Regions from separate parts of the Sinorhizobium chiapasense genome, predicted to be linked through region 1. Evidence: riboswitches for the same ligand, from Rfam matches in the RefSeq annotation. Region 1 holds a riboswitch; each other region holds the start of a gene.
What was found. Region 1 has a riboswitch for cobalamin ahead of RB548_RS13050 (CbtB domain-containing protein). Riboswitches for the same ligand answer to the same signal wherever they lie in the genome.
Positions count from the first base shown of each region.

Region 2: another riboswitch for cobalamin. It lies ahead of RB548_RS03040 (aromatic ring-hydroxylating oxygenase subunit alpha); the one in region 1 lies ahead of RB548_RS13050 (CbtB domain-containing protein).
Region 3: another riboswitch for cobalamin. It lies ahead of RB548_RS09515 (DUF1636 family protein); the one in region 1 lies ahead of RB548_RS13050 (CbtB domain-containing protein).
Region 4: another riboswitch for cobalamin. It lies ahead of bluB (5,6-dimethylbenzimidazole synthase); the one in region 1 lies ahead of RB548_RS13050 (CbtB domain-containing protein).

Region 1 covers NZ_CP133148.1:2,694,238-2,702,195, reverse strand. The annotation lists gene RB548_RS13065 (glucoamylase family protein) at 1-617, shown strand, start outside; gene RB548_RS13060 (ferric iron reductase) at 634-1,485, shown strand; gene RB548_RS13055 (CbtA family protein) at 1,573-2,346, opposite strand; gene RB548_RS13050 (CbtB domain-containing protein) at 2,685-2,861, opposite strand; cobalamin riboswitch at 2,905-3,171, opposite strand; gene RB548_RS13045 (TetR/AcrR family transcriptional regulator) at 3,212-3,862, opposite strand; gene RB548_RS13040 (Rossmann-fold NAD(P)-binding domain-containing protein) at 3,967-4,794, shown strand; gene RB548_RS13035 (anthrone oxygenase family protein) at 4,794-5,270, shown strand; gene RB548_RS13030 (crotonase/enoyl-CoA hydratase family protein) at 5,288-6,079, opposite strand; gene RB548_RS13025 (TetR/AcrR family transcriptional regulator) at 6,160-6,738, shown strand; gene RB548_RS13020 (glyoxalase superfamily protein) at 6,767-7,150, shown strand; gene RB548_RS13015 (cystathionine gamma-synthase family protein) at 7,153-7,958, opposite strand, start outside.
Region 2 covers NZ_CP133148.1:656,930-664,887, forward strand. The annotation lists gene RB548_RS03030 (L-threonylcarbamoyladenylate synthase) at 27-1,001, opposite strand; gene RB548_RS03035 (DUF6656 family protein) at 1,113-1,712, opposite strand; cobalamin riboswitch at 2,025-2,225, shown strand; gene RB548_RS03040 (aromatic ring-hydroxylating oxygenase subunit alpha) at 2,333-3,577, shown strand; gene RB548_RS03045 (hybrid-cluster NAD(P)-dependent oxidoreductase) at 3,580-4,674, shown strand; gene RB548_RS03050 (glycoside hydrolase family 25 protein) at 4,708-5,772, opposite strand; gene RB548_RS03055 (transporter) at 6,101-7,090, opposite strand; gene RB548_RS03060 (acyl-CoA dehydrogenase) at 7,394-7,958, shown strand, end outside.
Region 3 covers NZ_CP133148.1:1,985,894-1,993,851, reverse strand. The annotation lists gene RB548_RS09545 (hypothetical protein) at 1-159, opposite strand, end outside; gene RB548_RS09540 (hypothetical protein) at 188-487, opposite strand; gene RB548_RS09535 (hypothetical protein) at 555-845, opposite strand; gene RB548_RS09530 (SLC13 family permease) at 1,163-2,941, shown strand; gene RB548_RS09525 (polysaccharide deacetylase family protein) at 3,099-3,995, opposite strand; gene RB548_RS09520 (LysR family transcriptional regulator) at 4,144-5,025, shown strand; cobalamin riboswitch at 5,197-5,409, shown strand; gene RB548_RS09515 (DUF1636 family protein) at 5,518-5,928, shown strand; gene RB548_RS09510 (ABC transporter ATP-binding protein) at 5,948-6,808, shown strand; gene RB548_RS09505 (ABC transporter substrate-binding protein) at 6,805-7,755, shown strand.
Region 4 covers NZ_CP133148.1:1,753,915-1,761,872, forward strand. The annotation lists gene RB548_RS08400 (NADP-dependent malic enzyme) at 1-376, shown strand, start outside; gene RB548_RS08405 (helix-turn-helix transcriptional regulator) at 547-1,284, shown strand; gene RB548_RS08410 (acyl-homoserine-lactone synthase) at 1,440-2,084, shown strand; gene RB548_RS08415 (DUF2865 domain-containing protein) at 2,231-3,400, shown strand; gene bluB (5,6-dimethylbenzimidazole synthase) at 3,483-4,181, opposite strand; cobalamin riboswitch at 4,226-4,438, opposite strand; gene RB548_RS08425 (SDR family oxidoreductase) at 4,516-5,337, opposite strand; gene RB548_RS08430 (phytanoyl-CoA dioxygenase family protein) at 5,413-6,606, opposite strand; gene RB548_RS08435 (ankyrin repeat domain-containing protein) at 6,681-7,958, opposite strand, start outside.

The sequences.
Region 1 (7,958 bases):
TCTTCATTCATCTCTTTCCTCATGCCTGGATCGATTTTCGCGCCATTCGCGATGCGGCGATGCGCAAGGCGGCGAGTGACTACTTTGAGAACACCCGTCGGGCGATTGCGTTCCAGCGCACGCATGCGGAGGACAATGCCGGCGCCTTCGCCGGCTATTGCCGCGATCTCTGGGGCTTCAGCGCCTGCCATGCGCCGAAAGGTCGGTTGCGGCTGCGCGACGGCCGTTGGCAGCGGATGCTCGGCTACGCGGCGCGCGGCGCGCCTTTTGGTGTCGACGACGGGACCCTCGTGCCCTGGGCGGCGCTCGCCTGCCTGCCCTTCGAGCCGGAGGCCAGCCTTGGCGGCCTCGACCATCTGCTTTCCCGTTATCCGGCGCTGCTCAGCGATGACCGCCTTCCAGGTGGCTTCAATCCGAGCCTGCCGGGCGAGGGCGCCGAAGGTTGGGTGGACGACAGGGTGGTCGGACTTGACCAGGGCCTGTCCGTCATGATGATCGAGAACTGGAGAAGCGGTTTGCTTTGGGAGATCACGCGCAACATTCCCGCCTTTGGCCGCGGACTGCGGCGGGCCGGTTTCGAGGGCGGCTGGCTGTCGGCGGGCGGCCCACAAGTCTGAGCGCGACGGAGGCGGGATGGAAAATGCGCGGAAGCGGGAGATCCGGGACGCCGCGGGCGAAGGGGAGGCGCGGGCCGCCATCACCTGGCTCCAGGCCGAGTTTCCCGAGGTCGCATGCTCGCGGGCCCCGGACGAGGGCGTGCGGCTCCCGTCTGCATTCTGGGCCGAGGCATCGCCCGATGTGGAGACCTGTCTTGCCTATCAGGAGCGCTTCGGCGTGGGGATGGATGACAAGGTGCGGGCGGCACATCTCATCGCCTTCTATAGCCATCAGCTCAGCCTCGTGTCCGCCGCCATCTATCTCTGTAGCAGTCGTGTTCCGGACGTGACCGGGTTGCGCTTCGAGCGCTACGCGCGTCCGCTCGAGGCGGGCGCCGTCGACGCCGGACGTTTTCTTTTTTGCATGGGACTTAAGGAAGGCTCCGGCGGCGACCCCGAGGATGCCGAAAGGCTTTTCCACGATCTCTTTGTCGCTCATCTGAAGCCGGTCATCGCTCATCTGAAGCGGCGCTGCGGCCTGTCGCTGCGCGCGCAATGGCGGCTTGCGGCCGACAGCCTGGCAGGTGCCTTTCTCGAAATCGGACGACGGCGCGGAACGGAGGCGGAGGCGATCGCGCAGGCGTTAGCGATGGTCGAGCGCGCGGGCTCCCCGTTGCATTCCGAGGCGCTTTGCTACGAGAAGATCGAAGTCGCGGCCGCGGATGGGAAAGATCTTTCGCGGACCTACAGGATGCGCGGCGGGTGCTGCCTCTATTACCGCACCGACGGCGGCAGCTATTGCGACAGCTGCGTGTTGCTCGAGCCCGAGGCCCGACGCGAGCGACTGCGGGCGCATTTGATCGATACCGCCCGCGATCAAATAGGGTGAGTTTTTCGGCTCTTGTCCGCCTGCCGTCCCTCACCCCGCGAGCGGGGAGAGGGCCAGGGTGAGGGGCAGCAAAGATCAGAACGTGACCTAACGCACCTTGACGAACCGGTCGTTGATGAAGCCGGAAACCACCCCGAGCACGAGCCAGAAGGCAAGGGTGGTCGCAAGCGCCGCGACGGCGAATTCCGCGCCGAGGACGGCGGGCACGTTGCTGGAGATGTCGAGCGGCTGCGGCGCGCCATAGATCTGCGGTGCGGCGATGAGCGCGAGACCCACGATCTTGGCGACCAGTTCGCGACGCAGCGCCAGCAGATAGAGGCCGGCTGCCGAAAGCAGCACCGTCGCAGCCCACCAGACCTGCCGTTCACCGAGTTCGGCCGCCGGAAAGCCCGGCAGTTCGGGCGGAAGGCCGATCGCCGGCAGCAAGTGCACGGCGAGCCATCCGCAGGCGCCCCAGAGCGCCCCATTCGCGAGCGTGATCGGATAGCCGATCACAAGGCTGACGCCGGCAAGCAGCAGCGAAAATCCGGCGCCTGTCACGAGATTGGCGAGGAGCGTGCCGGAGAAACGGCTCAGGCCGAACATGATGCCGCCTTCCTCGTGCTCGCCCTCATGCTCATGCGCATAGGCCGGTGTAACCGGCGAGAGCGCGGAAAGCAGCGCGCCGGCGGGTGAAGTGCCGTTCAGCGACGAATGCTGGTCGTGGCCAGCGGCTGCGGGCTCCTGCGTTGCCGGCGCTTGGATCTCATATTCCTCGGCGTGCAGGATCAGCGGCACGACGCGCATTTCCTGTGCGGCGGTCATGAAGACGCCGGCAATCAGCCCGGCCACGATTGCGGCCAGAAGTGTTTTGACGATCATTGTCGAAATTCCTCAATCGGGCGCGCGGCCGCTCCGAAGCGCGGCGCGTCATTCAAGATGCGCCAACGCCATGCAGACGCCACAGCCGGCGCCATTTCCGGTTTCCGTGGATGCAAAACGCCAGCGGAGCATGCCGGAGCGCATGCCAAACGAGAACTGCGCCCGCGTGCTATGCGCCGGAGGAACGCTCCGCTCTTGTTCGAGATGGAACGCCTGCTGCATGTTTCCTTAAGTCGTAGCCGATTTAAGGATAAAAACATGCAGCAATTCAAAGTGCTACAGCGTCCTTTGCGCGTCCGATAAGACGCGCGGCGCTGTAAGGCGTTCCATGGCATCGATCAGTGGCAGGGGAAGCCGTAGGAGTGGCGGGTGTCGTGCGCCGTGTCGTGCAGAACGGCCGAATTCGCGAGGCCCGCACCGAAGACGAGGAAGGCGCCGATCAACAGGGCGGAGATGCCCGCGACCAGACGATCGTTAAGGGAGAGCGAAATGCTCGAAGCTGTAGACGTAGCCATGACAACCTCCGTGATGGCGTTGGGATGTTTCCCGGTTTGGGCACGATGCCCGCATCGCTTGGCAGGTTTCCTGGCTCACGGCGTCAGGTGGTTTTCACCAAGGATTTGCCTCGCCTTCCCAGGATCGAACCGCCCTCTCGCGGTTTTTCCCAGTGGCTTCTTCCGGATCGCTCCGGAACGGCAAATTCACGCCGCTCTACAGTCGCGGGGTCGGCCGTGATTGAGATGCCCAGTTTGGGTCCATCCGTCACGTTCCCGTTTACTCCCGGAACGCGTTCGCTTTCCGGGAACCAATCGATCCCCGATGATTAGGATCGGTCGCGGGCGATGTCAATTGAACTTGCGGCTTCTCACGCTGCATCCGCGACAAATTCACGAAGGATCATGTGCTCATAGGCCTTGACGATGCGGTCGCCTTCCGACCTGTCGACCGAGACCGCAAGTCGCATCGTGCAGTCGCCAAGATGCATCATGAGGAACGCGGCATCTTCGATCTTTTCGCGCGGCGCTTCCGGAACAACCCTCATCCAGGTGTCGGCAAGCAATCGCCCATTCAACCGGCTCTCGGCGAGCTCGATTTTACGCAGCGCCTTGTCCGCCTGCATCGCCGACCAGATGTCGCGCATCACAGGCTCGGCGAGAAACATGTCGTAGTAAGTGTCGAAGAGCGCCGAAAAGGCGCTGCGCAATTCGGCGGGCGTGGTGACCTTTGCGAACTCCGCAGCAATGCAGTCCCGGCAGGCGGCATTGTAGCGCTCGGCGAGGGTGCGCACGATCGCCGCCTTGTCCGGAAAGTACTGATAGAGTGACCCGATGGAGATGCCGGCCATCGCAGCGACGTCGCTCATGCGCATGGCGTCGCTTCCTTTTTCCTCGATCAGCCTGATGGCGCGGGAGAGGATATGCTCGACGCGCTCGCGACTGCGCTTCTGGCTTGGTGTACGGCGAAGGCTTGTTTCCTCTTCGGCTGATCCGATCGCCGGATTTGCTTCTCCAATCATGAGCACTCCTCACATTTTGCCTTGACTCTCAAAATACGAGGATTTATCACATTTGCAAACGTGAGGAATACTCATATTCATCGAACAGCAGTCGGGAGGATAAGATGTCAGAGAAATCGACCCTGGTTCTGGGTGGCGCCGGCAAGACCGGGCGGCGGATTGCGGCACGACTTTTGGCGAATGGTGTGCCGGTGCGTCTCGGGATGCGATCGGCGATGCCTCCGTTCGATTGGGCGAACGAGGCGACATGGGCCCCGGCTCTCGATGGCGTCGATCGGGTCTATGTGAGCTATCAGCCCGATCTGGCCGTTCCTGGCGCCGCGGATACGATCCGCGGCTTTTCTGTCCTCGCGGTGAAGAGCGGAGTGAAGCGGCTGGTCCTGTTGTCCGGTCGCGGCGAGGATGACGCGCAGGCCGCCGAGGCCGAACTGCGAGCCGCGGGCGCCGAATGGACGGTCTTGAGGGCGAGTTGGTTCTTCGAGAATTTCAGCGAAGGTTTCCTGACCGACGCAGTTCAGAGCGGCCTCGTCGCCCTGCCGCCGAAAGACGTTCGTGAGCCGTTCATCAGCGCCGAGGATATCGCCGACATCGCGGTTGCGGCGTTGACAGCGGACGGGCATCAGGGCCGCGTCTATGAATTGACTGGACCGCGGCTGATGACCTTTTCCGAAGCGGTCGCCGAGATCGGCGCCGCTACACGGCGCGATATTCGTTACCAGCCGATACCGGTTGAGGATTTCGCTGCGCAATTGCGCGCAGATGGCCTGCCGGATGACTACGTAGCGCTTGTCGTCTACCTCTTCACCTCCGTGCTCGACGGCCGCAATCAGCATCTCTCCGACGATGTCGAGCGGGTGCTCGGACGTAAGCCGCGCGATTTTGCCGATTATGCTCGGGACACGACAGCAGCCGGTGTCTGGAGCATGATGTGATGGTTGCCCTGATTCCTGCCCTGGCTTTCGCTGCTGTCATCGGCTCCGGCCTGATGGCCGGTCTGTTCTTCATCTTCTCCGTCTGCATCATGCAGGCCTTGTCGCGGTTGCCGCCCGAGCAAGGAATCGCCGCGATGAATGCCATCAATGAGGTGATCCAGAACCCGCTCTTCCTCACCGCTTTCATGGGAACGGCGCTTCTGGGGCTGATCCTCGTCGCCGCTGCCTTCTTTTCGGGAGGGCAGGGTGGCTGGCTGCTGGCGGCCGGCGGGCTTGCCTATGTCGTCGGAACGTTGCTGGTGACGATCGTCTTCAATGTGCCGTTGAATGACGCGCTTGCGGCCGCTTCACGCGAGGCAGCCCGCGAGATCTGGCAGAAGCGATACCTGACCGATTGGGTCTGGTGGAACCACGTGCGGACATTCGCCTCAATCGGAGCGCTGGCGCTCTTCGTGCTCGGATTCGCACGGAGCTAGTGCTGCATTCTACGGCGTCAGCGTCCGGTGTAATGCGCCTCACGCCGTTCTTTCCAGGCCGTAAGTCCCTCGGTGAGATCATGGCTCGGTACCATGCGCTGAAATTGCTCGCTCTCGTTCAGTAGGCCTTCGCCGATCGTCATGTTGAGACCGCGTGTGACCGCGGTGATGATCGCCGCGACGGCAGGGGGCGAGTGGCGTGTGATGCGCGCGGCCAGGGCGCGAGCGGAAGCGATGAGGTCGTCGTGCGGCACGATCTTGTTGACGAGTCCTACCTCGAGCGCCCGGCTCGCGGAAAACTCGTCTCCGGTGAGAAGCAGTTCGAGCGCGCGCTTGCGACCGGCGAGGCGTGGAAGGCGCTGGGTGCCGCCGAAGGTCGGCGGCATGGCAAGCCTGATCTCGGGCTTGGCAAAACGCGCCCGGTCGCTGGCGATCGCCAGATGCACGGCCTCGGTGATCTGGCAGCCGCCGCCATAGGCAAGGCCGTTGACGGCCGCAATGATGGGCTTCGGAAAGGCTTCCAACCGAGAAGTGAGCGCTTGCCCGCGCCGCACGAAATCGCGGACGGCGGCACTTACGCCCTGCGCCACGCTGTTGGAAAATTCATGAATATCGCCGCCGGCCGAAAAAGCGCGCTCTCCGGCGCCGGTGAGGATGACCGCCTGGACGGTATCGTCCACCTCGATCAGGTCGAGGAGGTGAAGGAGCCGGTCTATCAGGTCGTAGCTCAATGCGTTCAGCCTTTCCGGCCGGTTGAGGGTGAGCAGCGCGACGCCGTCGGCGGCATCGAAAAGCACTGTACCGGACATGGCTATCTCCCGTGGTGTTGACGGAAGCAGGCTAGGCGAGCGATAAGCAGTTGTGTATTCACTAGGCGGTATACATGGTCATGACGACTGCTTCCTCCACCCGCGACCGCATCGTTTCTGCCGCAGCCAAGCTTTTCTACGCGGAGGGCATCCGCGCCGTCAGCGTCGATGCCGTAGCGGAAGCAGCCGGCGTTACGAAGCGCACGCTCTACTATCATTTCGACAGCAAGGACGATCTGATCGCCGCCTATCTCGATGGCCGCGACCAGCCTAACCTCAAGCTCTTCCAGAAATGGTTTACCGAGACCGAGGGCGACGTGGCGACAAGGGTGGAGGGCATCTTTCGCAATCTGGCACGCGCCGCCCGACATCCGAAATGGAAAGGCTGCGGCTTCCTGCGCACCTCCGCCGAACTGGCGAACATGCCGGGGCATCCGGCGATGCGCATCGGGGCAGCGCATAAGAAGAAATTCGAGAACTGGCTACGGCAGTGCCTAGAAGACGAGGGCATCGACGGCGCAGAATTGCTAGCGCGTCAGGTTCTGCTGCTTCTCGACGGCAGCTTCGCCGTCGTTTTGCTCCATCGCGATCCGAGCTATATGGAAACGGCGGGAATGGCGGCGGCATCGCTGATCACACCCGCGCTTTCCAGCCGGTGACGAAATGCCGGCCAAACCGGAGGAGAACATGGCCGTCCGACGCATCGTGCCCAATCTCCAGACGTCCGACCCACCGCGTGCGCGCGCTTTCTACACCGATCTGCTCGGCCTCGAGGTGGTGATGGATCATGGCTGGATCCTCACCTTCGCAGCGAAGGGCGGCTTAGCCATGCCGCAGGTGAGCTTCGCCATCGAGGGTGGATCGGGAACGCCGGTGCCGGCGCTCTCGATCGAGGTGGATGACGTGGACGAGGTCTATCAACGCGCGAAGCGCGCCGCTACGGAGATCGTCTACGATATCAGCGATGAGCCTTGGGGCGTGCGGCGGTTCTATCTACGCGACCCGTTCGGCAACATCGTTAATATCCTGTCGCATTCTGCGGAGCTCAAATCGCGCTCCGGAAAGACATAAATTCACACGGTCGTCAGGGCATTGGCGACGTCTGCGACGAGATCGTCCGGATGCTCGATGCCGATCGACAGGCGGATGGTCGACTCAAGCACGCCGATCCGCTGGCGCACCTCGATCGGCACGCCCGAATGCGTCATCGCGGCGGGATGGCTTGCGAGCGATTCCGTGCCGCCGAGGCTGACGGCGAGCTTGAAGATCTGCAGCGCGTTGAGGAAGCGGAATGCGGCGTCCTGGCCCCCGGCGATGTCGAAGGAGAAGGTCGAACCGGCGCCGGTCGACTGGGCGGCAAAAACGCGCCCGACGGGCGAGGCCTCGTCATGGAAGGGGAGGTAATGGATACGCTCGACCTTCGGATGGTCACGCAGGAACTCGGCGACGATGCGGGCATTGTCGTTTGCCTTGTGCATGCGGACGGCCAGCGTTTCCAACGAGCGGCCGAGCATCCAGCAGGAGTGGGGATCGAGTTGCGTGCCGATCGCGCCGCGCAGCGCCTTGATCTGCTTTATAATCGCCTTCGGGCCAAGCACGGCGCCGGCGATCAGGTCGGAATGTCCACCGACATATTTGGTCAGCGAATAAAGAGAAACGTCGGCGCCGTGGTCGATCGGGTGCTGGAAGACCGGGCCAAGCAGCGTGTTGTCGCAGACGACGATCGGCCGCTGCCCCTGTCTTTCGCCGATCGCCTCGGCAACGCGGCGTATCATGGCGATATCGACGAGGCTGTTGGTCGGGTTGGCGGGCGTCTCGATGAGGATGACGGCGACGCGTCCCTTCTCCATCGCCTCTTCCGCCGCGGCCCTGACGGCGG
Region 2 (7,958 bases), 2.0 Mb from region 1:
CGTTCCCTCGGTTTCCGGCGAATTGTTCATCCACGGGGAGCTGCTGCCCGCTGGAGCCGGTCGATAATCGCCTCCCCGAGGCCTTCTTCCGGAACGCGGCCGAAGGCTATCGTCCGAGCGCCGCTCGCATCCGCTTGCTTCATGTAGTCGAAAAGGTTGGCGGCCGCCTCGCGGAGGTTGCCCTCGGGGCTCAAGTCCAGCACGATCGTCGCTTCGCCCTCGCCGGGAAGCGGCCTGCCGCCGAAGCGGATCAACGCCTCTCCCGCTCGCACATCTCCGGCATTCAACCTTACGGCTGCGCCCGGAGCGTAGTGCGACGCAAGCATGCCGGGCGCCTCGATCGTCGCGCCGGCGCTTTCGGGCCGCATGACCACGCACCCGGTGAGGCTCTCGATCGCTCCGACGTCCAGCCCGCCGGGTCTGAGGAGCCGCAGCGTCCCGTCTTCGACCTTGATGATCGTCGACTCGAGGCCGATTTCGGCCGGGCCGGCGTCGAGGATGAGATTCAGCTTGGAGCCGAGGTCGGCTTGCACATGGGCGGCGCTGGTCGGACTGATCTTGCCGGACGTGTTGGCGCTCGGGGCCGCAAGCGGCCGTCCGAAGCGAGCGATCACCTGCCGTGAAAAGCCATCAGGCATGCGGATGCCGAGCGTATCGAGCCCGGCGGAGGCGAGCGTATGCACGGTGCTCTCCGGGCGCTGCGGCAGGATAAGGGTTAGAGGGCCTGGCCAGAAAGCCTCCGCAAGGCGGCGCGATAGTGGATCGAACGTCACGTGCGCCTCCGCCATCGCCATATCCGAGACATGGCAGATCAGCGGGTTGAAGCGGGGTCGGCCTTTCATCTCGTAAATGCGGCTGATCGCGTCGGGATTTGTCGCGTCCGCCGCAAGGCCGTAGACCGTCTCCGTCGGGATCGCGACCGGCTCGCCCTCGGAAAGAACGGCGCAGGCTTTCTCGATCGCCCGGTCCGGCTCTGTGCGTGTATCGATGATTTCGGCCATGGCGGTTCCGTTTGCCTTTCCGTCGCTTCCTTAACGGACGCACCGGAAAAACAGAACGATTTTCTTCGTCAAAGCATGTCGCCCATAAAGACGATGCGGACGGCTATCGGGTCAAAGGCTGCGAATGATCTTGCGCAGTGCGTCGTCGCGCGCGCCGAGCATCAGGACGTTCTTCAGTGCTACCTTCGGGTCCTGCGTCCGGAAGATCAGGCCGTTGCCCCGCACATTGCGGTTGATGACCATCTGCCCTTCGTGTTCGCTGGGCTCGATGGCCACGGCGAAGTACATGCGCGAATAGCCCTTCTGTATTCGATCGAAGAAATGCGTCTCGTCACCGAGATCGGAGAAGAAGTTCGCGAAATAGAAGGCCCAGGTGATGTCATGCGAACGCTCAAGGTGCGTTTTTGCGGCAGTCACATGGCAGTAGCCAAGATGCGGACTGTTCGGGAGGGTGCGGTGAAAGATCATCCTCGGGAAGTGGATCGAAGAATGAAACGCGTTGATCCGCTTATGGGTCGTTTCGCCGGCCGCCGAAAGTTTCCGCCCCGTTTGCTCCGCGACCTCCTCATGCGTGAGGTAGCGCCGCTGCTCGGCTGTCCAGTGCCGCCGGCGGTCGATCCGTCCGGTCCGGAGGAATTCCGCGTGGGGCGTGGCCTTTGACGCGGGGACCGCGGCTCTCGTGGCGGTGTCATAGTATCTGAGTCTTGCCATCGGCGACGGCGCCATCCTTGTCCGCGAAATGAATTGATCTGTCCTCGGAATGCTAGCCCTTCGGGGTTAACAGATGATTTTTTATTACATTTATCGATGGCAGAATTCCTGAGGCGTGTCGCAAAATGACCAATCGGTTTCGTGCCGGGAATGACGCTGCCGAAAAAATCGCCAGTTGCTCAGATTTTCTCCTATCACATTGTTTATAATAAATAATATCAATCGTCGCGTCTGGCTTTGACAAGCGAATATCGTGTCGTCTTTCTAGGAGCGGATGTCGCCAATCAGCAAATGCAAAGGCGCCGTGCGCGCTTAGATATGGACACTCAAGGTGCCGCTCGAGGGAGGGCGGAGAATTGGGAAGCCGGTCAGATTCCGGCGCTGCCCCCGCAACGGTGGTGGAGCGAAAGCCACGGCAAAAGGCCACTGGACGGTGTGTCCGGGAAGGCGCCGGGCGGGTCCCTCTCGGGGCCGCTCCAGAGCCCGGAAACCAGCCTTGGGACGAAAATCGACCGTAACTGGTTGCGGCGGGCAGCCGGATCGGAGCCTTTGACGCGCCGGCATCATTGTCGGCGTTGGTTCCTGTCCTGCCTCTCCGAACTGCTGAACGAGGACAGGACATGGACATTCAGAACGACATGCTGCGCCGGCTCACGAACCGCCGCGAGGGCTATAGCCTCGACCGCGCCTTCTACATCAACCCGGATTATTACCGGCAAGACCTCGAGCACATCTGGTACAAGGACTGGCTCTTTATCGGTCACGACTGCGAAATTCCACGGGCAGGCAACTATTTCACTGTTCAGGTCGGCGACTATCCGATCGTCGTCGTCCGCGACCGGCAGGGAGCGATCCGCGCGCTTCACAATTCCTGCCGCCATCGCGGCTCGCGCGTCTGCACGCAGCACAAGGGCTCCTCGGCCAAGCTTGTCTGTCCCTACCACCAGTGGACCTACGAACTGGACGGCAAGCTGCTGTTCGCGCGTCAGATGCCGGAAGGCTTCGATCCGGCTGAGCACAGCCTGAAGCCGGTGCATTGCGAAACGGTCGGCGGCTATATCTTCATCAGCCTCGCCGAGAAGCCGATGGACTTCCAGGCGTTCCGTGAGACGGTCGCGGCCTATCTTGCGCCGCATCGTCTTGGCGAAACTAAGGTCGCCTTTGAGAGCACGATCGTCGAGAAGGGCAACTGGAAGCTCGTCTGGGAAAACAACCGCGAGTGCTACCATTGCGCCGCCAACCACCCGGAGCTTTGCCGCACCTATCCGGAGGCCCCGACGGTAACCGGCGTGCAGGGCTCGATGGACGATCCGGAGATTTCCGAGCATTGGGCGAGATGCGAGGCGGCCGGGTTGCCGAGCGCCTTCAAGATCGCTCCGACCGGCCAGTTCCGCATGACGAGAATGCCGCTCATCAACGACGCGGAGAGCTACACCATGTCCGGCGTCAAGGCCGTCCGCAAGCAGCTTTCGGCCGGGGTGAACGAGAGCCGCATCGGCACACTGCTGCTCTTCCACTATCCGACGACCTGGAACCATATACTCGGCGATCACGCCATTACCTTCCGTGTGCTGCCGCTCGGGCCGGAGCTGACGCAGGTCACGACCAAATGGCTGGTCAACAAGGATGCGGTCGAAGGCGTCGACTACACGCTCGAGGATCTTACCCACGTCTGGACGGAGACCAACGACCAGGATCGCCAGATCGTCGAAGAAAACGCCTTCGGCATCCGCTCGCCAGCCTATGAGCCGGGTCCCTATTCGGCCGAGCACGAAGGTGGCGTGATGCAGTTCGTCGAGTGGTACTGCAATTTCATGCAGAACCGCCTCCAAGGCGACGCCGCTCCTCTCTCGCGGGTGGCCTGACCATGGAAATGGGTTCCTCTTTTCGCCATTTCGACGAGTTGCATCCGTGGATCGACCGGCAGCATCTGCTCGAATGCATATCGGCCGTGGTCGAGACTGCGGACGTGATGACCTTCACCTTCCGTTCGGACAAGCCGGCTTGGTTCCGTTATCTGCCGGGGCAGTTCGTGACGCTCGAGCTGCCCGTCGGCGAGGAACCGGTGATGCGCACCTACACGCTGTCATCTTCGCCATCACGCCCGCTCTCGGTCGCCGTCACAGTCAAGGCGCAACCGGACAGCATTGGCACGCGCTGGATGTTCGACAAACTGAAGCCGGGCATGAAGCTGAAGGCGCTCGGGCCGCTCGGGGATTTCAGCTTCGTTCGCCATCCCGGTGAGAAATACCTGTTTATCTCGGCCGGCTCCGGTGTCACGCCGATGATGTCGATGACGCGGTGGATAGCGGACTGCGCACCCGACACGGACGTCACCTTCATTTCCTGCGCGCGCAGGCCGGAGGACCTCCTGTTCCGCTCCGAACTGGAGGTTCTCGCCCGCCAGATGCGGCGGCTCAATCTCGGCTTTCTGGTCGAAGGTCACGAGGCGCGCCACGGCTGGCATGGGCTGCGCGGTCGCATTGACGCGACGAAATTGCCGCTGCTCGCGCCGGACTTCCTGGAGCGGACGGTCTTTTGCTGCGGGCCTGAACCCTTCATGCGCGGCATCAGGGAGATGCTGAAAGGCGCCGGCTTCGATATGGCGCGCTATCACGAGGAGAGCTTCCAGCCGGCAGCCGCGCCGGCGGCCGAGGAGCTCGCGGTGCGCGCCGGCCCGGGGCCGGGCGCTGCGGCCGAGGCGGCGCGTGTCACCTTCACCATGAGCGGCAAGGACGTGACAGTGGTGCCGGGCCAGACGATCCTGCAGGCCGCCCGCGCCAACGGTGTCAGGATCGGTGCCGCCTGCGAGGGCGGCATCTGCGGCACCTGCCGGGTGATGAAGGTCGCCGGCGAAGTCGAGATGAACCACAATGGCGGCATTCTCGATGACGAGATCGAGGAAGGCTACATCCTTGCCTGCTGCTCGCGGCCGCTCGGCGACGTGCAGATCGAGGCGTGACGGGCGGGCCTACGCAATCCCGGCGGCTGTTGCTCAGCGTCGCTCGGCTTGGTGGGGCAGCTGTACTTCCGCCGCTCTGACGCCGATCGAGCCGGTAACGGTCATGTCGACCCCACTGCCAGACTTGCTCGCGGCCGTCGCGCGGCTGACGAGCAATTGAGGCCGCTCGAGGGAGGCAACCGCCTTGGCGCTTGCTGCCGGCGCCGGGCCACGCCTCGCCGCGGCGACAACGGTCAGCACGGGCGGTTTCTCGGGCAGCAAGGCCCCTTGCGCCCAGCCGGCTTTCAGCGCGGACGCCGACATCGCCGCGACGTTCACGTCGATATCGTCAAGCGTGCCGGGTACCCGGTAGGGGCAGCGCCGCTTGCCGCAATTGTGTGACGAGGAGAATTGCCAGAGGGCGTAGCTGTCCCAGTTGCCCATCGGAAACACCTTGCGGATGTCCGGCTTGTAGCGGGCGTACCAGAGCGGAAGACGCGACAGCAGGCGGTGTTTGTAGCGGTTTGCGGCAATGTATTTTGCGGTGATGTGGTTGGTGTAAAGGATCGGGTAGCGGCCGGTACGAGTCTTGATATGCCCGGCAAAGATGGCGGCGTCTTCCAGCGACATGTATTTTTCCGGATCGATGCCCTCGATGTCGAGGACCATCACCTCGTCGTCGCGGGGATCGGCATAGTCGAGGAAATGGTTGGCCTGATCGACAGGATTGCCGGGCCGGGCCAGGTGATAGGCGCCCCAGAGCAGGCCATGCGAGCGGGCGATCATTCGGCGCGTCTGGTAGAGTTCGCGGCTGACGGCGTATTTGCGCCACATCGTCTTGCAATGGGCGACCGTGTCGCCGCCATGGTCCCCGGTGCAGGAGAAGCTTTCGGGCAGGCCGTCGGAGGCCTTTGCGATGAAGCCCGCTATGCGCTTGTCCTTCAGCATCACTTCCCAGTCGATGCTGTTCATCTCATAGGCATCGACGATGATGGCGTTCTGCCGCTGTTTCCAGGGTTCGAGATCACGCGCGTGAAGATTCGCCGCCGCGAAGGTCAGACCCAGGAGGGCCACCAGGCGCAAGATCGTCCCCGAGATCGAGAGTCCCCGCTTTTCCATTCACTGAGATTGCCGACATTAGCGTTAAAAGGTCGTAAATCTCAGCCCCGTCCCGATCCTGCGCGAGACGATCGCTCCTGTACACAGACCTCCAGCAGAAGCGTCATGGGCAATTTCGGCTCTGGATTGTGGTATTACCGGCGGTTCGATCGGGAAAATCCTCAAGTGACAATATCTACCAGCCCTACGGTGGCCCACGCCGGCAACGCTATTCGCCCTTTAGCTGAGGCGACCTGACTCTACAACTATAACCAATGGTCGCAGAATTGCCGCCTTTCCGCATCTGTGGACGTGGCCGTGTCCACTAGTTTGATTGATCCGCGCTGAACTACAGAATGCCGATCCGGCGGAGAATGAGCCAGGCAAGGCCCATGGAGAAGGCAATGATCAAAGCCGCATAGAGCGTGCCGCTTCCATCGGCGAAGGGCAGGGCTCCCGTGTTCATGCCGAAGAAACCCGTCACCAGCGTCGGCGGCAAAAGAAAAGCTGTCATCAATGACAGGATATAGAGATGCCGGTTTGTCTCCGAGGAAATCTTGCTGTCGATTTCCTCATGCAGAAGCCTCGCACGTTCCTGGAGTGCGAAGACATCCCGGTCTACCGCCTCCAGTCGATCGGAGAGCCGCTCTGCCGCGTCGATGAAACCCGGCGGCACCTCGTCCTCCTCCGATGCCCCGGCCCGCCGTAACAGGGCGAGAATGGTTCTGAGGTGGCGATGCAACCGCACTACGGTCCTGCGCAGCGGTGCCAGGCCTGGCTGCTGCCTATGGCCAGCCTCTCCGTAGACATGATCCTCGATGACGTTCAGTTCTTCGGTCAGTTCCAGGACGAGTGAGATCAACGTACGCTGGAACTCGACCACGAGCATTTCGAAGAGGTCGATTGGCCGGCTGCATTTGGCGCTTTTTTCGACGGCCGCCTTCACGCGGTCGAGGCTGCGCAGTGGATGCAGCCGCGTCGTGATGATGATCTTGTCGCTGACTGCAAAATGCAGCCAGCCGATCGTCTTCGTGACCGCGTCGAACGTGCGCTCGAAATCCACCAGCGTTCCGTGGACGACGTCCTCGGAAACGGTGATCGCCGCCTGTGTATCATGGCTAGTCAGCGTACCGATCGCCGCTTGCGGAAGCTTGCTGATGCGTTCGATCAGCGCGGGTGTGCGCGCATCGCTGAGCGCCAGATGCAGCCAGACCCAGCCGTCGCCCGCAGAAAGGTTGTCGATCGAAGAGTCGGCCGCGATGCGCTGGCATCGGCTCTCCCCCGGTATAAAGCGGTAGGCCCAGACAAGGCCCGGTATCTCGGGAGAAATCAGGTTCATCGCAGCGCCTTGGCTAGAGGGGGATGAGGAAAAGTGTGCGCGGTTTTCCGCCCGCATCCCGCTCTAACTTACTAGAATCGATCACGTTAATGAATTTGGGTCGATTCGGCCCAAAATCACGTGATCCATGGCAATCCGGACTCGGCTTCTAATCCCCCGCTATGACAGTTTTGCTACAGTCCCTCGCAGTTCTATGCCGCCGCGAATGACGTTGACGTTTACGTAAAAATCAATAGTCTTCGGTTCGAAAAGAAGGACGCGCGGCGTGGTCGACAATGCTGCAGCTGCACGGGGAGGATGATCATGTACAAAGCTCCGGTCGACGAGATCGCATTCACACTGAAGCACATGGCCGGCATGGCCGAGGCCTTGAACGCCGGTGTTTTCGGTGAACTCGGTGAGGATGTGATCGATGCAATCCTCGCGGAAGCGGGGCGCTTTGCGACGGAAGAGGTGGCTCCCCTCGGCGAGGTCGGTGACCGGCAGGGCGCGCGGCTCGTCGACGGTGCGGTCAAGACGCCGGAAGGGTGGCGCGATCTCTATCACAACTGGATCGGCGGCGGCTGGAACGGCCTGACGGCGCCCGAGGCCTTCGGCGGGCAAAATCTGCCGCACATGCTGCACGTCGCCGCAATGGAAATGTGGAACGCCGGTTCGATGGCTTTCGCGCTCGGGCCTACGCTGACGATGGGCGCCATTGAGGCCCTGGAGAAGCATGGCTCCGAGGCGCTAAAGACAACGTATCTCGCCAAAATGGTCTCGGGAGAGTGGACCGCCACGATGAACCTGACGGAGCCGCATGCCGGTTCCGACCTTGGCGTGCTCAAGACCCGGGCCGAGCGTCGTGACGACGGCAGCTATCGCATCT
Region 3 (7,958 bases), 710 kb from region 1:
CTGGTGCGGCACGATGCTGCCGACCGGCGCCTTGGTGAGTTTTGTGCGCGGTTGGCCGCCATAGGTGATGCTGCCGGGGATCGGCTCCACCTCGGGCGCCGTGGCGGTGCAGGCTGAAAGCAGGAGTGCGGCGGCGCAGGCGATAGAGGCATGTTTCATCGTGACGGTCCCCGGTGTTGCCCGAACATCAATCATCCATGTCGCCGAAGATATTGTAGTCGATTCGACGGCCGACCAGGCGCAACGAGCGGTCCGGTTCGATGATGTAGGTTTCGTAGACCCTGTGGCCGAAGTTGTCGAAGAACTGGTGCGGCACGATGCTGCCGACCGGGGCCTTGGTGAGCTTCGTGCGCGGCTGGCCGCCATAGGTGATGCTGCCGGGAATGGGCTCGAGGTAGCGCCCATAGCCGACCGACGGCGGCCGGGAGGTGGTCGTGCAGGCGCCGAGCAGAATGGCGGCAAAGAGGGCGGGCAAGACATGTTTCATGGCAATCCTTTCAATTCCAACATTTTGAGACGCGGTGCGCAGAAACCGCACAGTCTCCTCGTCCCTCTTAGCGGTCGGACAAAAGATCATAGTCGATGCGGCGGCTTATCAGCCGCAGCGAGCGGTCGGGCTCGATGACGTAGGTTTCGGAGACCTCGCGGCCGAATTTGTCGCGGAAGCGGTGCGGCACGATGCTGCCGACCGGCGCCTTGGTGAGTTTCGTGCGCGGTTGGCCGCCATAGGTGATGCTGCCGGGAATGGGCTCGAGATTGCGCGAGTAGCCGACCGACGGCGGGGCGGTGGAGGTGCAGGCGGCGAACAGGAGACCCGCGCAAATGGCTGGCAGGGCGGTCTTCATGGCTGCTTTTTCCTTGGCTCCGGCGATTGCGCCCTCTCCGTTGCGCGAAGGCCCGTTGATACACGTTAAACTGGCTGCGTCATCATATTCTTTCTTCAACAACGATCAAAGGAACCAACGAGTTTCGGTTGAGTTTCTGGTGATGCACGGCGCTGCGACGCGAATCTGTCGCTATCCCCGTTGCATCCGATGGGCGCTTCGGACGATGTAGTGGATCTGACTCGCCGCTGCGTGATTTTATTCCTTCAATCGGTTCCGATTCGAGGAAATATGCAGTAGACGCTCTCGTCCGACCCGCGTTGCTTCAGGTGCTGCTCATGACCGCCGAACAGTGGCTTTCGTTACTCGTCATCGGCACCATGATGGCCTTCTTCATCTGGGACCGTTTCCGCTACGACATCGTCGCCTGTTCGGCGCTGATGCTGTCTATCGCGGTCGGCATCGTGCCTTTCGACCACGCCTTCGACGGCTTCAGTAATGATATCGTCATCATCGTCGGCAGCGCGCTGATCGTCAGCGCCGGTGTCGCCCGTTCCGGCGTCGTCGACGCGGCGATCCAGCGTTACCTGCCGGACCTGACCTCGGTCAGGGCGCAGCTTGCGCTTCTGGTCGTCACCGTCACGGTGCTTTCCGCCTTCATCAAGAACATCGGGGCGCTGGCGATCATGATCCCGGTCGCCTTCCAGTTCGCCCGGCGGTCGGGTGTCCAGCCCTCGGTCTTCCTGATGCCGATGGCCTTCGGCTCGCTGATCGGCGGGCTCATGACCCAGGTCGGCACCTCGCCCAATGTCGTCGTGTCGCGGATGCGGCAGGACCTGACCGGCGAAAGTTTCAGCATGTTCGATTTTACGCCGGTCGGCGCGTCGCTGGCGCTGGTAGGCGCGGTGTTTCTGCTTTTCGCCTATCGTCTGGTGCCGGAGCGCAAGAGCCAGCAGGTGTCCGTCAACGAGGCGATCGAGATTACCGACTATACGTCCGAGGCGGTCGTCGCGGCCGGTTCGCCGATGATCGGCAAGCCGCTCGGCAACCTCGTCAAGCTCGGCGATGGCGGCGCCGTCGTGCTCGCCATCTTCCGCCGCGGCACGCATCTGGCGCCGCTGCCGGACGCCATCATCGAGGCCGACGATATCCTGCTGCTCGAAGGCGGGCCGGCAGCGCTCGACCGTATCGTCTCCCAGGCGAAGCTCAGGATTTCCGGCGACCGCTTGCCGGCATCCGGCAACGGCAAGGCACCGGCCGATCTCGAGGCGGTCGAGGCGGTGATCGCCAGCGGCTCGCCGCTGATCGGCATGTCGGCGCAACGGCTTGCGCTCTTCAACAATCACAACATCAACCTGCTTGCCGTCAGCCGGCAGGGCGAGCGGCTGAAGCAGCGCCTCGGCAGCATCCGGCTGCAGGCCGGCGACATCGTCGTGCTGCAGGGGATGCGGCGAGACCTGTCGCCCTTCCTGCAGGATTTCGGCTGCCTGCCGCTTGCCCAGCGGGAAATCCTGCTCGGGACCATCCGCCGTGCGACAGTGCCGCTTCTCGTGCTGGCGGCCGCAATGGGCGCGACGGCGGTCGGCGTTGTACCGGTGCCGGTCGCGTTCTTCGCGGCGGCGCTGGCGATGGTCGTCTTCCGAGTCATTCCGCTACGCGACCTCTACCGCGCCGTCGACGGACCGATCCTCGTCATGCTGGCGGCCCTCATTCCTGTCAGCGACACGCTGCGCACCACCGGCGGCTCGGATCTCATTGCAGGCTGGCTTAGCGGCATTGCGGCCGATCTGCCGCCTTCAGGCGCGCTTGCGCTGATCCTCATCGCTGCAATGGGCGTCACGCCGTTTCTGAACAATGCCGCTACCGTGCTCGTCATGGCGCCGATCGCCGTCAGCTTCGCCGCGGCGCTCGGCTACAAGCCGGATGCCTTCCTGATGGCCGTGGCGATCGGCGCGGGCTCGGATTTCCTTACCCCGATCGGCCACCAGTGCAACACGCTGGTCATGGGGCCGGGCGGCTATCGCTTCAGCGACTACCCGCGCCTCGGCCTGCCGCTTTCCCTCGTCATCGTGCTCGTCGCCGTGCCGATGCTGATGTGGGTCTGGCCGCTGCACTAGATCATTTCATTGTTTCTTTGAAACAGTGAAATGATCTAACTCTTTGAAATTACGCAATTCCGGACGGAAAACCGTTACACACCCTTCCTGGAATTGCTCTAATTCCAGGAAAGGCATGTCGCGGGTTCCGTCCGGAATTGCGCAGGAGCCGGCGGGGTCAGTTCTTCAAATAGTTCCTCTTGTACCAGTCGGCGATTTCGCCGCCGGTTGCCAGCCACACCTCGCGGCGCGAAGTGATGTGGGCCAGCGCGCTCGCGAAATGCTTGCTGCGGTGAGGATGGCCGATCAGGAACGGATGAAGGCAGATCGCCATCACGCGCCCCGTCTGCGCGCCGTCCTCGTAAAGCACGTCGAACTGGTCGCGGATCGTTTGGGCAAAGGCCTCGCCGCTCTGGCCCTGTTCGAGAAATGCGGCAAAGTCATTGATCTCGACCGAGTAGGGCAGCGACAGTATCGAGCCATTCTTCACCCGCATTGGATAGGGCTGCTCGTCGTTGACCCAGTTGGCGACATATTCGATGCCGGCTTCGGCGAGCAGGTCGAGCGAGCGATGCGACTCCGTGAGGCCCGGGCTTAGCCAGCCACGCGGCTTCCTTCCGGTGCTACGCTCGATCGTCTCGATCACGGTTCTGACGATCTGGCGTTCCTCTTCCTCCGGCTGGCCGTTGATCATCGTGGAATTGTTGGTGCCGTGGCCCATCCACTCCCAGCCGAGCGCCTTGCCGGCCTCGATGATGCGCGGATAGTGCTCGCAGACGTCGGAGTTGAGGGCAACGGTGCCCTTCACCCGGTATTTGTCCATGACCTCCATCAGCCGCCAGATGCCGACGCGGGCGCCGAAATCGCGCCACGAATAGTTCAGCACGTCGGGCACGAAGCCGGCGGTCAGCTGCGTGATGGAACTCGAGGGCCGGTCGAACAGGAAGTGCTCGACATTGGGCACGACCCAGACCGCAACCCTTGCGCCGCCCGGCCAGCTTAGCGGTGGACGATCGATGATGGCGGAATAATCGAAACGGTCGTGGTGCTGTGGTGCCGCTGAAACCGGGGACATGGCTTTCTCCTTCAGTGAAATCATGGGCGGTCGGATCAGTGAAGAGGCGATCTGCCGCGTTCGTTGAGGGTAGGCCACTCGATGTCGCGGAAAAATGCGCTATAATTCCGAGGACATCGGACCAAATGTCCGGAATTGAGTTTGGCAGATGGACAGTCTCGGATCGCTCAACGCTTTCGTCCAGGCAGCGGACAACCGCAGCTTCACGCTCGCCGGGCGGCACCTGGGCGTATCGTCGTCGGCAATTGGTAAGGCGGTGGCGCGGCTGGAGGAACGGCTCGGCGTGCGGCTTTTCCATCGCTCGACCCGCTCGATCACGCTGACAGCGGAGGGGGCGCTTTTTCTCGAACGCTGCCGGCGCATCTTTTTGGAGGTCGAAGCGGCGGAGCACGAAATCGCTGAGACGCAGGGCGCGCCGCGCGGCAAGCTGCGCGTCAGCATGCCGCTCATCGGCATGCTGACGATGCCGGCGCTCTCGGCCTTCATGCGTGCCTATCCCGAGATCGAGCTCGACCTCGACTTCAGCGACCGCATCGTCGACGTCATCGGCGAAGGCTTCGACGCCGTGGTACGCGCCGGCGAGGTCAGCGACTCGCGGCTGATGATCCGCTCGCTCGGCACCTTCCGCCTCATGCTCGTCGGCTCGCCCGACTATTTTGCAGTGAGAGGCGTGCCGCGAACTCCGGAAGACTTGAAATCCCACGCCTGCCTGCAGCACCGCTACGCGACCAGTGGCAAGTTCGAGCGCTGGCCGCTCAGGGGCGTGGAGAGGGACATCGAGTTGCCGACGACGGCGGTCGTCAACACCATCGAGCCGCTAATCTACATGGCCGAGCAGGGGCTCGGCATCGCCTGCCTGCCGGATGTCGGCATCCGCCGCCAGCTCCGCGAAGGCACGCTCGTCAGCGTGCTCGACGACCACGTCGAACATTCCGGCCCGTTCCGGATCCTCTGGCCCTCCAGCCGCTACCTGTCGCCGAAACTCCGGGTCTTCGTGGATTTCATAGCGGAGAACCTGTTTTCGGCCTGAGGTGTTCGCTCCTTGCTGCCTTCGCATTGGCGGGAGCCAGCTCGCGACGACGTTTCTGTCTTGCGTAATGTAATGTTATTTCGTAACAGAACGCACCGCTCAACGAGACACCCACCCGTGTTGATATCTCCTTTCTCCCTTCATCCGCTGGTTGCCTCGCGCCGCGATTCATGTCACCAAGGGCGCGATGGTGCTGCTTTCGTGATCCGGAAGCGGCTGAAAAGGGAACACGGTGAGGACGACCCAGGAGGGGCCGAAACCGTGGCTGCCCCCGCAACTGTGAGCGGAAAGCGCATTCACACCATGTCACTGGCAAAAGGCCGGGAAGACGTGAATGCGCGGCGACCCGCGAGCCAGGAGACCTGCCATCGAACCGATCAACCACAACGGACGGGGTGTTCCGATGGAAAAGAACTGGCTTCTGCTCGGCGGGCAACCGTCTCCTTGCATCTTCGCCATTTTCTCTCCGGCCCAGCCCGGCGGAGACAAGCCATGGCGAAATCAGACTTCCGACAGCACAAGATAACGCTCTGCACCGATTGCCGCTTCACCGGAGGCCCATGCCGGCCCGGCGCCGAGCTGCTCGCGCAGTTGAACCGCAGCGTTTCAGCGCTCGGCGGGCCGCTCGACCGGGATTTCTCGATCGCCGGCACGGTCGCGATGACCGCCTGCACGCGGCCCTGCACGATAGCCTTCCAAGCGACCGGCAAGGCGACCTATCTCTTCGGCGACATCTCGCCGGAGGAAGACATCGACGATCTTGTCAGCTTCGCCGCCGCCTGCGCCGGGGGCGAGGTGTTTGACGCTTTCCCTGCTGCGGCGTTCAGCGCCAACGGCAAGGGCCTTGCGCGCGTTCCGGCGGCGCTCCTCGTTTCCGAGGACACCGCGGGGCTGCTGCAGTGAGCGCGGGGAGGGCATTTTCATGAGCGACAAATTCAGTAGCTTGCAGCGGGGCGCGGGCGCCAGCCTGCGCGTCGAAGGACTGGTGTGGGGGCCGCGCGTCGGCCTCCGGCTCGTCCGCGATATCGGTTTTTCCATCGCGCCGGGCAGCCGGCTCGCGATCATCGGCCCGAACGGTGCCGGCAAGACCTCGCTGTTGCGCTGCCTCTATCGGGCGGTCGAGCCGATCGCCGGCCGTATCGAGATCGACGGCGTGAACCTCTGGGCGATGAGTGCGCGCGAGGCGGCAAGGACGATTGCGGTCGTCCTGCAGGAAATGCCGGGCGATTTTCCCTTCAGCGTCCGCGACGTGGTGATGATGGGGCGGATCCCGCGTCGCGAGGGGATCAGCGGCTGGAGCGATCGCGACCGCGAGCGGGTGGCGCATGCGCTCGAGCATCTCGACCTTGCCCATCTGGCGCGCCGCCAGTTCGCCACGCTTTCGGGCGGCGAGAAGCAGCGGGTGCTGATTGCCCGGGCGCTTGCCCAGGAACCGAAGATCATCATCCTCGACGAGCCAACCAACCACCTCGACATCCGCCACCAGCTCGAAATCCTCGATCTCCTGCAGACGCTGAAGCTGACGATCGTCACGACGCTGCACGACATCAATCTCGCGGCCGAGTTCGCGACCGAAGTCGCGATCCTGACCGAGGGGCGGCTTGCCGCCTTCGGCCCGCCGGAGACGGTGCTGAAGCCTTCGGCGCTCTCGGCCGCCTTCGGCGTCCATGCCACCGCGCATGGCGATGCTGCGGGCCAGGTTTCCCGCTTTTCCTTCACGCTCTCGCGGTCCGACGCAATGCCCGTCGCGCGACCGTCCCGTTCCACAGGAGTAATCCAATGAACAGACTTCTTCTTGCCGCCGGCGCGCTCGTCCTTGCCGCCGTGCCGGCGCTCGCCCATCCCGTCACCGTCAAGAGCTGCAACCGCGAGGTCACCTTCGATGCCGCGCCTAAGCGGGCGATTTCCAACGACGTCAATCTCACCGAGATGATGCTGGCCTTGAAGCTGCAGGATCGCATGGTCGGCTACACCGGCGTTTCCGGCTGGAAGACGCTGGACGAGCGGCTGCGCGAGGGCGTCAAGCAACTGCCCGAACTCGCGGAAAAATATCCGACGAAGGAAGTGCTGCTGAATGCCGATGCGGATTTCTACTTCGCCGGCTGGAACTACGGCATGAAGGTCGGCGGCGAGGTGACTCCGGAAACGCTGATGCCCCTCGGCATCAAGGTCTATGAGCTGACCGAGAGCTGCATCCACATCATGGCGAAGGGCAAACCGACGATGGAAGACATGTTCGTCGACCTCCTGAACCTCGGCCGCATCTTCGGGGTCGAGGAGAGGGCCGAGGCGCTGGTTCAGGGCTATCGCAATGAGCTCGCCGAGATCACTGCCAGGATCAAGGGAGCCGAGCGGCGGCCAGTGCGCGTCTTCGTCTACGACTCCGGCGAGGAAAAGCCCTTCACCTCCGGGCGCTACGGCATTCCGACCGCGATGATCGAAGCGGCGGGCGGCGTCAACATCGTGGACGATGTCGAGAAGAGCTGGACGGAAATCTCCTGGGAGCCGGTGATCGACCGCAACCCGGAAGTGGTCGTCATCGTCAACTACGGCGAGGTGACCGCAGACCAGAAGATCGCCTTCATGAAGAGCAATCCGGCCTTCAGGAACGTGGACGCGGTGAAGGACGACCGCTTCGTCGTGCTAGAATATGTCGAGGCGACGCCGGGCCCGCGCAACATCGAGACGATCAGGCGGCTGGCGAGGAGTTTTCACGCCGAGGCGATGTGAGTGGGCCGGGGCGTGTGAAGAAGCATCGCGTAAGGGAGATGGCGCGTCCGCATCTCGGCTGTCGAAATGTTCGGCTTCACGGCGCTGGCAGATGATGGTTCCCACCAGAACCTCATTCCTGTGCTTGTCACAGGGATCCAGCCACGGCGCGTCGCGCCGTGAATGACGCGCCTTGAGTGGTTGGACGCCGCGGAGGAGATGGC
Region 4 (7,958 bases), 940 kb from region 1:
GCATTCGAATTTCGGTTCGCGCGACTCCGAAAGCGCTTCGAAAATGCGCGCGGCGCTGCAACTCGTGCGTGACCTTGCCCCCGACCTCGAAGTCGACGGTGAAATGCACGGCGACTCGGCGATCTCCGAAATCCTGCGTCAGCGTGTGATGCCGGACAGCGCCCTGAACGGCGAAGCCAACCTGCTGGTATTCCCCAATCTGGATGCAGCCAACATTACGCTCGGTGTGGTCAAGACCATGACGGACAGCCTCCATGTCGGGCCGATCCTTCTGGGCTCCGCCCTGCCCGCACACATTCTTTCGCCGTCGGTCACATCGCGCGGCGTTGTCAACATGGCTGCTCTTGCCGTCGTGGAGGCAAGCCATCCGGTGTAACGGATTGACACATGTCGGGCCGCCGACCCGCAGGGCCCGACGTTTACCCCGATCAAAATTCAACCATGAATTTAGAAAGGGCAATAGTTTGCAGCGTTTACGAAATATTGCACTAGACAAAGCATGCCCCCATTACCATGCTTATCTAGGGGCAAGACTCGGTGTTGGGCATGACGGATCAACAGGCTGTCCTCGATCTATTGGACATTGTGGAGTACGGGGGCTGCGCTGAACCCGAGCAATTCTTCGCGTTGATGCGCCGCACTTTCAAGATCGCACATCTGCTATACCTGGAAGCGGAGCCCCTTGCCGACGGCCTGAAGGTCTGCCGTTTGCACCATACGTTCGGCGCCTATGCAGCCGAGATCTATCGCGCGAGAGCTCTCCACCGCATCGACCCCATCCTGCGGCTTGCGCTCGGTGGCGTGAGACCTGTCGAGTGGACGACCGCCCGCCGACGCTTTCCGGAGTGCGAACCGCTCTTTCATGCAGCGGAGGAGATCGGGCTTTCGACAGAAGGCGTTGCGCTGCCGCTGCCGTCACCTGCCGGACGCATGGCGCTTCTCGCCATCAACGCCAACATGTCGCCTGCGGAATGGTCCATCTACCGGCGTTGCCATTTGCGCGACTTCCAGCTGGCCGCCAATCTCTTCCACGCATCGATGTTGGAACATGCGGCCACGGCCGGCGCGATCGATGAGCGCGACATGAGGCTGACAGGCCGCGAAACCGAGGTGCTGACCTGGTCGGCGGCCGGCAAGAGTTACTGGGAAATCGCCACGATCCTCGGCATTTCCGAGCGCACGGTCCGCTTCTTCATGACCAATGCGCGCCGCAAGTTGAATGTCGTCTCCAATACGCAAGCCGTGGCGCAGGCGGTTCGTCACGCTCTGATCCCCACCATCTGACGGGTCAAATTAACCATTACCGTCGCCCCTCCGACAAAAGCCCCGCAAATTTAGTAGGAAAAAATCGGCTTTTGAACTGTCACTACCGACAGTTACATCTGTCATTTGAGCCTGACAGCATCGCCCCATATCGCGCAATAACGATGGAGCGAAAGATGATCAGGATTGTGAACGGTAACGCTCGCGGACGGCACCCGCAGGCCATCGACGAAATGTTCCGGCTGCGCAAGCGCGTGTTCCACGACTTCCTGAAGTGGGACGTGAAGACGGACGGCGAGTGGGAAATCGACCACTACGACAAGGCGAACCCGCTCTATGTAATGTCGTACTCGCCGGATACCGGAAAATTACGCGGATCGCTGCGGCTCCTGCCGACCCTCGGACCGAACATGCTGGACGATACGTTTCCGATCCTGCTCGGCGACAACCCTGAGATCCGCAGCGCCTCCGTCTGGGAATCGAGCCGGTTCTGCATCGATCCGGACATTTCGCAGGATCGCGCATCGAACCAGGTAACGGTCGCGGCCGCGGAACTCATGTGTGGTGTGGGTGAACTGGGCCTTGCCTCGGGCATCAGCCACATCGTCACGGTTACCGACGTCTTCCTGGAAAGAATGTTCCGTCGGATGGGTTGCCCCGGGGAACGCATCGCCGACCCGCACCGCATCGGCTCCGTCTACGCCGTGGCAGTGGCGTGGGAAGTGACGCGGGAACTGCTCGAAACGATGAAGCAGGTCGCCGCGATCGAGGGCACCGTGCTCGAGCGCCCGATGTCGCTCGAAACAGCACGGGCCGCCTGATCGGCTTCGCCGGACCGCTGTTGCGGTCCGGCTTCTTCTCTCTTGCTGCGGTTGGCTTGTTAACGCAAACTCTCCCTTGACGTTGCGCTGTTATGACAGCGTCTTATGATATGGGAAACAGGAGTTGGCGGCGCGGATATCCTTGAATGACGTTCGCGCGCGATTGCAGGAAGAGACGAGAGCCAGTGTCCCGGAGTGTCGTATCCTGGAACTTGAAACATGCGGCGGTCGCCCTGCTTCCGATGCTGTTGGCGATGCCTGACGTGGCGTCGGCCTCGACCGTTTGCGAACGTCTGAATGCACGCCTGACTGACCTTTCCGCGGTCGTGAGCCCGACCGCCAATCTGCGCGATTTCACGGGCGCCGTCTCCCGCCAGAACATCGAGCTCCGCCGGGCCAAGAACGAGCGACGCCGGATGGAATGCAGCACCGGCAGCGTCGTCGTCATTGGTGGCGACAACGACGATGCATGCGCGGCGCTCGATGAGACCATCGCCAGCATGGAGGTCAACCTTCAAAGGCTCAAGGCGCATCGCCGCTCGTTGATATCGGGCGACACCGGCGGCACCCGTCGGCGCATTCTCGCGGCGCTGGAATTGAACGGCTGCCATGACGAGGCCAGCGACGCTCCGGATCCAATCGAGGAGCAGGACGAGTTCGCCAGCGCGGCAGTCGACGAACCCGAGATCCATCGCAACATCCTCAGGGATCTTCCGCCGGATGGCGAGGATTATCCGCTGCTGAGTGACGACAGCGACATGCAGGATTTTCCGCTGCTTCACGAGGAACCGATTGGCAGCCTTAGGACAATGTGCGTGCGCACCTGCGACGGGGCCTTTTTCCCGATCTCGTCAAATGCGACGCCATCCGACTTTGCCCGTGATGCCGAGCTTTGCGAGGCACGCTGCCCTGGTGCGCAGACGGAACTCTATTACCATGTCCTCGAGACGGAAGAGACCGACCAGATGGTTTCCGCCTCGACCGGAAGGCCTTATACCGAGCTGCCAACGGCATTTGCCTACCGGGCGCGTGGCGTCGGTGCGCCTGGGGTCTGCGGCTGCCGGATTCCGAATGGAGCGGCTACACAAAATGCCGACAAGGCGACGGCCGGGAGCGAGCCGTCTGTCATCATGATCAATGGCGACCGGCAGCCGGCTGCGGAATCAGCGCAAGCAAAGCCCGTGCGGGAGAGGCCCTACGACCCGGCGAACAGTAAGGTCCGTGTCGTGGGCCCAACATTCCTGCCGCAAGAGAAAAGCGCGATTGATCTGAAGAATCCGCTCGGTCCGGGTTACCAGCCGATCCAGGGCAATTGACCGGTGCCGCGGCGACTCGACCGACCAATCCGCCACCCCATGCTCTCAAAGCGGTTCAGATATTGCGTTTATCGTATTGAATTCAGGGTCTGTTCGGTTTTGGTGTGCCCCACGCTTCCTCGAAGACAAGGTCCTCGAGCGGCAGGCGCTGACGCCATCCTTTAACCGCGAGTTCCGGCTGCTGATAGAGCCGGTCGACAAATCCGAGGCAAAGCCACGCTATGATTTCGATGTGGTTAGGTATGCCAAGGATCGACTTGATCTCCGGCTCGTGGAAAATACTGACCCAGCCGACGCCGACACCTTCCGCGCGCGCGGCGAGCCACAAGTTCTGAACCGCGCACACGGTCGAATAGACGTCCATCTGCGGATTGTGCGTCCGTCCGAGCACCACCGCTCCACCGCGCGTGCGATCGCAGGTGACGCAAATGCTGAGCGGTGCCTTGCGAATGCCTTCAAGTTTCAGCGAGCGGTATTGCGCCTGTCTCTCGCCGGAAAACATCAGCGCGGCTTCCTTGTTGGCGCGCACGAACGCCTTCCAGACCTGCTCTCGCGTCTCCTTCTGGCGGACGAGCACGAAATTCCAAGGCTGCATGAAACCGACCGACGGCGCCTGGTGGGCGGCACCAAGCAGACGGGCAATGAGTTCGTCCGGCAGCGGATCGGGAAGGAATTCGTCGCGTACGTCGCGGCGTGTTTCAATGGCGCGGTAGACGGCGGCACGCTCGTCCGGCGAAAAGGCTCCGGCCGCCGTCAGGCAGCCGCTCAGGTCAGGCAGCATCGTTCGATCCCCAACAATGCACAACCTCCCGCCGTCCGCGCGGGGCCGGTCTATCTTGCCAGGCCGGTCTTCTGACTCTGGATCATCCAGCCGCGCCGCCTTCCCAAATCACTTCAAGATTCAGTGGCAATATCCTGAGAAAAATTCAGGACCTATCTTCGCGCGACCGTCCCCATCACAGCGTTGGGCACGTTCCGGGCTTGCACCGGATTCCCGATTCTCCCGCCGTGGCGGGCACCTGACGACCGCATATGGGCACAGCCGCCGGCGAAAGGCAAGCCGAGCCGAACGGCTCGCCTTACCCGGGGACCTCGCGCCGCATGTCGAGTTTGCGTCAGAGCGGCGCCGCCGGATGGGGAGAGCCGTCGTAGGCGCCCCAGATCGATTGGTCGAAGCAGATCACCGAACCGGTCATCAGGCCGGATTCCGCCGAGGAGAGATAGGCGCAGGCACGCGCGACCTCGACCGGATCGACAAGGCGGCCGAAAGGCTGGTTCGCTGCAACCTTCTCCAGCCAGTCCGAGGGTGCGTCATGGAATTCGCGCTGGATGCGATCCTCTCCCTCCGATGCCATCCAGCCGATGTTAAGGCCGTTGACACGGATGCGGTTGCGCAGAAGCGCGTAGGCCGTGTTCTTGGTCAGGGTCTCCAGCGCGCCTTTCGACGCACAATAAGCGGCGATGAAGGGCTGGCCCGCCTTGGCCGACATCGACCCGATATTGACGATTGTGCCCTCGATCTTCTCGCGCCGCATCACCTTCACCGTTTCCTGCATGAGGAAGAAGGGCGCGCGGACGTTGACCGCAAACATGCGGTCGAAGAGTTCCGGCTTGGTGTCGAGGATCGTGCCACGGTCGGTAATGGCAGCGGCATTGACCAATGCGTCCACCCGACCGAACTCCCTGTCGCAAGCCGCGACAACCTCGCGGGCATCCTCGACCCGCTCGAGATCGGCCGCCACGTAGACCACCTTGGTACCGGTCGTCTTGCTGATCTCGGCTGCTTTTGCCGTTCCTTTGGGAGCATTGCGCCCGCAGATGACGATACCGGTTGCACCGCGCTCGGCAAAAAGCGCGGCGATCGTCGCACCGAGCCCTTGCGTGCCGCCGGTAACGATCGCAATCTTGCCGTCGAGACGGCCATAATCCGTGCTCATGAATCTCCTCCTAGGACTGTTGCGTTTCCAAGTTCCCGCACTCGAAGCGTCGGGAACATCGCTCGGTTGCGTTCCTCAGCTTCTCTTTTTCTCGGCTTGCGCGGCCAGTGCCTCCACGAAGGTCTCCGTCTCCGAATCCGATGCAAGCGCTTCATACATCAGCTGTGCCTGCGTTTTCGGCGCCAGGCCGCCCAGCGGCGGGTCGCGATCGAGATTGGTCGGGAACGAATAGCCTTCGGCGCAGGAAGCAATCGCGTTGGCAATCTCGCCGGCCGAGAGCGTTCCGTCCTTAGCAAAGGCTCTCAGGACCGGATAGAGGACGGCGGACATTCGCACGCGATCGACCGTTTCCATCGCGCGTCCGAAGGCGGAGGAGACCTGGAGGAGATTGGCGACACGCTTGATGTGCACCGAGCGGTTGGTCCCGGCCGCATGGAAGAGCGCCGGATTGAAAAACACCGCATCGCCCTTTTCAAGCGGAAGCTGGACGTGGTTCTCGTCGAAGTATGCTCTGAACTCCGGCTTTTTCAGCGCGAGATAGCCGGGCACATAGCTCTGGCTGTAGGGCAGGAACAAGGTCGGCCCGCTTTCGAGCGGCATGTCGCAATGGGCAACGGCGCCTTGCAGCGTCAGGACGGGAGAGAGCTTGTGCACATGTGCCGGATATTGCTCGATGAGCTCCGACGTCTGGAAGCCGAGGTGGTAGTCCCGATGCGCCGACTGCGCCGCTCCGCCCGGATTGACGCGGTTGACCTGTGCCGTCATCTGGTAATTCGGCCCGAGCCAGGATTCGCTGACGAGCGCGACAACCGAGTTGCCATAGTAGGCCGCGAAATTATCAGGAGAGCGCAGACAATGCTTCTCCAGTGAATTCCAGATGCGGTCGTTGGCGCCGGGCTTGGCGAAATGGTCGCCGCCGCCACTGTTGGTGCGGTGTTGCTCCTCGATGATCTCGTCGAAGATGCGGCTTGCCTCGTCTATAACGCTCGCGTCGGCGAAGGCGCGCTTGAAGACGGCAACGCCCGGTCCTTCGGCAAGAACCTCGCAAATCTCCGCCAGAGCCGCGCGCCGGCCGTCATCCGTCCTGCAATCGGCAACAAGGCTGGCGCTGTCGTAGATCAGGACGTTCTTCTGGCAATCGGCCGCATGCGGATAGTCGGCCGGATTGGTGCGGCGCTCGACCTCGGCGCGGAAAGCCTCGATGCTGCAGGATTCCTCCGTCAGCCATACGCATTCGACGCGCCTCCTCGCCGTATTGCCGGTCTTCATCGGGTCTCCTCCTACTGCATGCTTCCTTAAATCGTAGCCGACTTGAGGATAGAAACATGCAGCAATTCAAAGTGCTACAGTGTCGTCGTCAAGACGCCTGAAGCCGCCGCGTTTTCGCGGTCGAGGTGATCACACGCTACAATCTGCCGGGCCACTGCAAAATTCCCCGAATCGCAGCTGATGCTGAAATGCGTAACACCGCCGGGACCGGCCGGCGGTGTCGATTCGCGATCGGCCCATGTTCGGTGCTGTGCCGATGCTGCCTCGCTCACGAACTGAATGAGATCGCTGTCTCCCGTCTCGCGCGCGAGTTCGCGGATGGAGCGCCCACCCGGACCGCGGAGCTTCACGTTTGCGCCATTCTGGACCAGAAACTCGGCCACGTCCCTGCGACCGTTGACGACAGCAAAAGCGAGTGGCGTCATCCAATCGTACTGCGTGTCGGGCTTGCCGCGACCGCGAAAATCGCCAAAGGCGACATCGAGTTGCTCCGGCCGCTCATCGAGCAACGATGCGATGCGGTCGAGCCCGCCGAAGACAATGGCCGCAAACAGGTCCAGCGGTTGCTCGGTCAGGAATCGGACCATCTCGTCCTTGCCATTATACTGCGCCCAGCCGATCGCCGGCGCATGGTGGTAGGGATCGCGGATCGTCGGATCAGCGCCCTCTTCGATCAATAATCTCGCCATGTCGATATGGCCGTGCAACGCGGCCTCATGCAGCGGCGTGCGCGAGGTGATGCGGTTGACGTCGAAACCAAGCGCCAGCACCAGTCGTACCTGTGCCCGTCGGTCTTCTCCCGCCGCTTCATGCATCAAAGCCGGGTGCGCTGCTTCAACCCGGGCGACCAGACCCGGATCGGCATCGACCAGTGCGCTTGCCGTCTCGCCATGCTCGTCGCCAATGGCGCGGACCAGGCGATCCACGTCCGAGAGTTCGACGCGGCGTGCGCCATGGTTGGTGAGGTAATCCGCAAGCGTATCGTCACCGCCGAGCTTTGCCCACTGGTACGGGCTCCGCCCGCCGACCGCGCGGTTCACATCCGCTCCATGCTGCATTAGGAGGCGAACGCGTTCCGGCATCCTCCTTTGAAGCGCCCAGGCAAGCTGATAGTCGAATACAGTCTTGCTGTTTTCGACGAGGCGGCCATCCTCACGCACGAGCCAATTGTTGCGATGGTTGGAATGCAAGGCATATTGCAACAGCATTTCGAGGCAGGAATTGTCCGGTTCGAACATCCGGTTGTAGAGCGCCTGACTGTCATTCGGGTCGGCGCCGGCATCGAGGAGAAGCTGGGCAAAGGCGAGGCAATCCGGATGCTCCGGCTGACGCTCCTTACCGGCCTCGCCCTC